Regions from separate parts of the Streptomyces sp. NPDC029296 genome, predicted to be linked through region 2. Evidence: predicted binding sites of a transcription regulator. Region 2 holds the regulator's gene; the other holds the start of a gene.
The links. The regulator HspR, encoded in region 2, represses chaperone genes until heat shock. The targets are predictions, from matches to a motif close to TTGAGNNNNNNNNNCTCAA.
Positions count from the first base shown of each region.

Region 1: lon (endopeptidase La) is a predicted target of HspR. The motif match lies at 1,735-1,753, and genes of this name have one in related genera.

Region 1 covers NZ_JBVHXT010000005.1:131,413-134,817, forward strand. The annotation lists gene lon (endopeptidase La) at 1-1,712, opposite strand, end outside; gene ACZ4W9_RS06300 (spermine/spermidine synthase domain-containing protein) at 2,048-2,725, shown strand; gene ACZ4W9_RS06305 (response regulator transcription factor) at 2,838-3,405, shown strand, end outside.
Region 2 covers NZ_JBVHXT010000067.1:24,693-28,097, forward strand. The annotation lists gene grpE (nucleotide exchange factor GrpE) at 1-403, shown strand, start outside; gene dnaJ (molecular chaperone DnaJ) at 434-1,600, shown strand; gene ACZ4W9_RS37930 (heat shock protein transcriptional repressor HspR) at 1,606-2,073, shown strand; gene ACZ4W9_RS37935 (PA14 domain-containing protein) at 2,127-3,405, opposite strand, start outside.

The sequences.
Region 1 (3,405 bases), on a different contig from region 2:
GCGACCTTGCGGAGCAGGCGCGCGATCGAGCGCTCCAGGGTGCGCACGCCCGCCTCGCGGGTGTACTCCCCGGCCAGCTTGCGCAGGGCGCTCTCCTCCAGGGTGACCTCGTCCCGGTCCAGGCCCGTGCGCTCCAGCTGGCGCGGGAGCAGGTGGTCACGGGCGATGACGACCTTCTCGTCCTCGGTGTAGCCGTCCAGGCGGACGATCTCCATGCGGTCGGCGAGGGCCTCCGGGATGGCTTCCAGGACGTTGGCGGTGGCGAGGAAGACCACGTCGGAGAGGTCCAGCTCGACCTCCAGGTAGTGGTCGCGGAAGGTGTGGTTCTGCGCCGGGTCGAGGACTTCGAGCAGGGCGGCGGCCGGGTCGCCCCGGAAGTCGGAGCCGACCTTGTCGATCTCGTCCAGCAGGACCACCGGGTTCATCGACCCGGCCTCCTTGATGGCGCGCACGATCCGGCCGGGCAGCGCGCCGACGTACGTGCGGCGGTGGCCGCGGATCTCGGCCTCGTCGCGGACGCCGCCGAGGGCGACCCGGACGAACTTGCGGCCCATGGCGTGCGCGACGGACTCCCCGAGGCTGGTCTTGCCGACGCCGGGCGGGCCCACCAGGGCGAGGACGGCACCGCCGCGCCGCCCGCCGATGACGCCAAGGCCCCGGTCGGTGCGCCGCTTGCGCACGGCCAGGTACTCGGTGATGCGCTCCTTGACGTCCTCCAGGCCCGCGTGTTCGGCGTCCAGCACGGCCTTGGCGCCCCGGATGTCGTACGCGGAAGCGCTGTCATCGGTCCGCTCGTTCCACGGCATCTCCAGGACGGTGTCCAGCCAGGTGCGGATCCAGGAGCCCTCGGGCGACTGGTCGGAGGCGCGCTCCAGCTTGTCGACCTCCTTCAGGGCGGCCTCGCGGACCTTCTCCGGCAGGTCGGCGGCCTCCACGCGGGCGCGGTAGTCGTCGGACTCCTCGCCCTCCTGCTCGCCGTTCAGCTCGCGCAGCTCCTTGCGGACGGCCTCCAGCTGACGGCGCAGCAGGAACTCGCGCTGCTGCTTGTCGACGCCTTCCTGGACGTCCTTGGCGATGGTCTCGGCCACCTCCTGCTCGGCGAGGTGGTCGCGCAGTTGCTGGGTGGCGAGGCGGAGGCGGGCCACCGGGTCGGCGGTCTCCAGCAGTTCGACCTTCTGCTCGGTGGTCAGGAAGGGCGAGTAGCCGGAGTTGTCGGCGAGCGCGGACACGTCGTCGATGGCCTGGACGCGGTCCACGACCTGCCAGGCGCCGCGCTTGCGCAGCCAGCTGGTGGCGAGCGCCTTGTACTCCTTGACCAGCTCGGCGACCTGGCCGGGCAGCGGCTCCGGGACACTCTCCTCGACGCGGGCGCCCTCCACCCAGAGCGCGGCGCCCGGCCCGGTGGTGCCGGCGCCGATGCGGACCCGGCTGCGGCCGCGGATCAGGGCGCCGGGGTCACCGTCGGCCAGCCGGCCGACCTGCTCGACCGTGCCGAGGACGCCGGTCCTGGCGTACGTGCCGTCGATGCGCGGCACCAGCAGCACCTTGGGCTTTCCGGGTTCGGAACGGGCGGCGGCCTGCGCGGCCTCCACCGCGGCCCGTACCTCGGCGTCGCTCAGGTCCAGCGGAACCACCATCCCGGGCAGCACGACCTCGTCGTCGAGCGGCAGCACGGGCAGGGTCAGCGTGAACGCCGGTGACTCAGCAGCCATGATCTCCCCTTAGGCAGTCAACTTGAGCTATGCCGACTCAATGTTCTGGCGCCGCCGATTGTTCCCGGGGCCTTGTTCGCTGTGAGCGATCACGTACGGCCAAGGGAGTGGGGGGTCGCGGGAGTTCTCCGGGTCCCGCGGGGTGGCGCGCCTGCCGCCGGGGCCCGCGCCCCGCCGCCGGCGCGCCGCCGTCCACGCCGGCGGCGGGCGCGGGGCGGCGCGCGGCGCTCTCCCACCCGCCGGGCATCCGCGCTCCCCGCCCGGGGGCCACTCGTCCGTGGACGTCCCGCACAAATCCCGTGACCGCCCGGCCCTGTTCGAGCAGGATGGGGGGCATGACTGCCCTGTACGACACTCCCGTGATCCTGGATCGGCGCGAAGGCCCGTACGGCGAGGTGGTGCTGCGCAGGCACGGTGTGCACCTGCAGATCATCGCCAACGGCTGCTTCCTGATGGACACCTCCGACGGCCGCTCGGAACGGCTGCTGGTCGACGCCGCGCGGGACGCGCTGGACGGGCGCCCCGCCCCGGCGGTGCTGATCGGCGGGCTGGGCGTGGGCTTCTCGCTCGCACACGCCGCGGCCGACCCGGCGTGGGGGCGGATCACCGTCGTGGAGCGGGAGCCCGCCGTCATCGACTGGCACCGGGACGGCCCGCTGTCCGAGATCTCCGCCGGCGCGCTCGCCGACCCGCGCACCGCGATCGTGCGAGCGGATCTCGTGACCTACGTCAATGAGACATCGGACACGTTCGACGCGCTGTGTCTCGACATCGACAACGGCCCCGGCTGGACCGTCACCGAGGACAACGACAGCCTCTATTCGCCGGCCGGACTCGCCGCCTGCGCACGGCTGTTGAGGCCCGGCGGAGTACTCGCGGTATGGTCCGCCGAACCCTCTCCGGAATTTGAAGGAACCTTGCGGAATGCCGGGTTCCAGCAGGTGCGTACCGAAGAGGTGCCGGTTGCCCGGGGCGTTCCCGACGTCGTCCACCTCGCCGTCCGACCTGGATAGCGACAGCGCGGTGAGTCCCCGTAATGTGCTGCCCTGACGCCGATCATTCAAGCGTCGAACGCAGACATGGGATCACCCCACGGATTCCGGAAAGCAACAACAGGGGCGGGCGATGGAGCAGACACACACCTCCCAGAGCGGCGCGGCGACGACCACCCCGGGCGCACAGCGCCGGGTGCTGGTCGTCGAGGACGACCCCACGATCGTCGACGCCATCGCGGCCCGGCTCCGCGCCGAGGGGTTTCTGGTGCAAACGGCGGCCGACGGACCGGCCGCCGTCGACACGGCCGAGGCCTGGCAGCCCGACCTGCTGATCCTGGACATCATGCTGCCCGGCTTCGACGGCCTCGAGGTGTGCCGGCGGGTGCAGGCGCAGCGGCCGGTGCCGGTGCTGATGCTCACCGCGCGCGACGACGAGACGGACATGCTGGTCGGGCTCGGCGTGGGTGCCGACGACTACATGACCAAGCCGTTCTCCATGCGGGAACTGGCGGCCCGGGTGCACGTGCTGCTGCGCCGGGTGGAGCGGGCCGCGCTGGCCGCCGCCACGCCCCGCACCGGCATCCTGCGCCTCGGCGAACTGGAGATCGACCACGCGCAGCGCCGGGTGCGGGTGAAGTCCGAGGACGTCCACCTGACGCCCACCGAGTTCGACCTGCTGGTGTGCCTGGCGAACACCC
Region 2 (3,405 bases):
CGTGGCGAACCTCCTGACCGAGCTGCTCCCGGTGCTCGACGACATCGGCCGGGCACGGGAACACGGCGAACTGGTCGGCGGCTTCAAGTCGGTGGCCGAGTCGCTGGAGACCGTCGCGGCCAAGATGGGCCTGCAGCAGTTCGGCAAGGAGGGCGAGCCCTTCGACCCGACGATCCACGAGGCCCTGATGCACTCCTACGCGCCGGACGTCACCGAGACGACCTGCGTGGCGATCCTGCAGCCCGGGTATCGCATCGGCGAGCGCACCATCCGCCCCGCGCGGGTGGCCGTGGCCGAGCCGCAGCCCGGCGCGCAGACCGTCAAGGCGGACCAGGCGGAGGGCGCCGAGGAGGACACCGCGGCGGACGGCGACAAGGAGAACGGTGGCCCGGACGAGGGCTGACGTGACAGAGGGGAAGGAGGGACGTCGGGGATGAGCACCAAGGACTTCATCGAGAAGGACTACTACAAGGTCCTCGGCGTCCCCAAGGACGCCACCGACGCCGAGATCAAGAAGGCGTACCGCAAGCTCGCCCGCGAGTTCCACCCGGACGCCAACAAGGGCAACGCCAAGGCCGAGGAGCGCTTCAAGGAGATCTCCGAGGCGAACGACGTCCTCGGCGACCCCAAGAAGCGCAAGGAGTACGACGAGGCGCGCGCGCTCTTCGGCAGCGGCGGCTTCCGCCCCGGGCCGGGCGGGGCCGGCGGCTCCTTCAACTTCGACCTGGGCGACCTCTTCGGGGGCGCCGCCCAGGGCGGAGGCTTCGGCGGCGGCATCGGTGACGTCTTCGGGGGCCTGTTCAACCGCGGCGGCACCGCGGGCCCGCGTACCCAGCCCCGGCGCGGCCAGGACGTGGAGTCCGAGGTGACGCTGAGCTTCACGGAGGCCATCGAGGGCGCCACGGTGCCCCTGCGGATGTCCTCCCAGGCGCCCTGCAAGGCCTGCTCGGGCACCGGCGACAAGAACGGCACGCCGCGCGTGTGCCCGACCTGCGTCGGCACCGGACAGGTCGCGCGGGGCTCCGGCGGCGGCTTCTCGCTCACCGACCCCTGCCCCGACTGCAAGGGACGCGGCCTGATCGCCGAGCAGCCCTGCGAGGAGTGCAAGGGCAGCGGACGCGCCAAGTCGTCGCGGACCATGCAGGTCCGCATCCCCGCGGGGGTGACCGACGGCCAGCGCATCCGGCTGCGCGGCAAGGGCGCGCCCGGCGAGCGGGGCGGCCCGGCCGGCGATCTGTACGTGGTCGTCCACGTCGGGGAGCACCCGGTGTTCGGGCGCAAGGGCGACAACCTCACCGTCACCGTGCCGGTGACGTATCCCGAGGCGGCTCTCGGCGGAGAGGTGCGGGTGCCGACCCTCGGCGGTCCGCCCGTCACCCTGAAACTGCCCCCCGGCACCCCGAACGGCCGTACGATGCGGGCCCGGGGCAAGGGCGCGGTCCGCAAGGACGGCACCCGCGGCGATCTGCTGGTCACCGTGGAGGTGCGTGTCCCCACGGACCTGTCGGGGAAGGCTCGTGACGCACTGGAGGCGTATCGCGAGGCGACCGCGGGCGAGGACCCGCGGGCGGAGCTGTTCGAGGCCGCGAAGGGAGCTTGAGAGAGATGGATGGCCGTCGTCCCCGCCAGCGCGGGGGTTTCTCACCGTACGAACTGACCGACGAGACCCCGGTCTACGTCATCTCGGTGGCGGCCCAGCTCTCCGGACTCCACCCGCAGACACTGCGCCAGTACGACCGGCTGGGCCTGGTCTCCCCCGACCGCACCGCGGGCCGGGGCCGGCGCTACTCGGCGCGGGACATCGAACTGCTCCGCCAGGTGCAGCAGTTGTCGCAGGACGAGGGCATCAACCTGGCCGGTATCAAGCGGATCATCGAGCTGGAGAACCAGGTCGCCGCGCTCCAGTCCCGGGTCGTGGAGCTGGAGGCGGCCCTGGACGGCGCGGCGGCGGCGATGCGGCAGCGCGAGGCCGCGGTGCACGCCTCCTACCGGCGCGACCTGGTGCCGTACCAGGAGGTCCAGCAGACCAGCGCGCTGGTGGTGTGGCGGCCCAAGCGGCAGCAGCAGGACTGACGGCGCGTACCGCGCACACGGAGGGGCCCGGGTTCACCCGGGCCCCTCTTCTTCTATGCTCCGGTGCCGCCGGTGGTGGGCTCGGTGCCCTCCTCCTCCGGCGTGCCCAGCTCGGTGGCGACCACCACGTCGGCCTCGCGGGTCAGCCTGTAGCGGGAGTTCCCGGACGCGTCGACGGCATCGACGAAGAAGCAGCGCTGATCGCCGTCGGGGACCGTGGTGTGCCGGTAGGAGGTGACGTCGGGCGTCAGCCAGGCGGTCTCGGAGGCGGAACAGACGCTCTCCTCGCCGTCGCTGAGGACCACGCCCACGTAGACGGAGTACCGCAGCAGGTCGGGCGCCGGGTTCTTGTCCCAGGTCAGCTCGAAGCCGTAGTCGGTCGGGGTGGCCTTGAGCCCGGTGACGGGCGGCGGCGGGGTGTCGTCCCGGCGCTCGCCGGTGACGGCGGCGGACCGGGCGGACTCGTTGCCCGCCGCGTCCACCGCGGTCACCCGGTAGTAGAAGGCGGTGCCCACCGCGGCCGTGGCGTCCCGGTAGGACTGTTCGGCGGTGGCGCCGAGGCGGGTGTAGGTGCCGGTCGCGCTCGTCGCCCGGTAGACCCGGTAGGAGGCCGCGCCGGTCACGGGGCTCCAGCCGATGCGCAGGCCGTCCTGCTCGGAGGCGTCGGTGACCTCCAGGCCGGCCGGCGCGGCGGGCGCGGTGCGGTCGGCGGTGGTGACGGGCTTGTCGGCCGTGCCCGCGGACTCGTTGCGGGCCTTGTCGTAGGCGCGGACCTCGTAAAAGAAGGTCTCGCCGGTCGCCGGGAGGGTGGTGTCGGTGTAGCTGGTGGCGGTGGTCGTCGCCAGCGGCACGGCCTCGAACGGGTGGCCCTGGAGCCGCCGGTAGAGGCGGTAACCGGCGAGGTCCATCTCCTTGTTCTTCGACCAGCTCACCTTGGCCCGGCCGGTCGCGGGGTCGTACGACACCGCGGCCCCGGACGGCACCAGGGGCTTGACCTTGTCCACGTCGGCCGTGGTGCGGGGGGTGTAGGCGAAGGAGACGTCCGCGGCGCCGGTCCAGTTGACGAAGTCCACGCGGAGCGTGTGCCTGCCGGAGGGGATCGTGACGTTGACGGTCTTCTTCTGGGTCTTGGAGACGTTCTTCCACAGGTCGACCTTGCGGCTGCCGTCCAGGTACACCCGGATGCCGTCCTGGGCGGTGACCGGCAGGGCGAAGGGCCCGCCGGAGCCGAAGTCGCGGGTCACGGTCCAGCGGACGCCGAAGTTGTCCTTGGGCAGGCCCGCGGCCGGGGCGCCGGTGCCCCACTTCTCGGCGACGGCGCTGTCGCAGTCC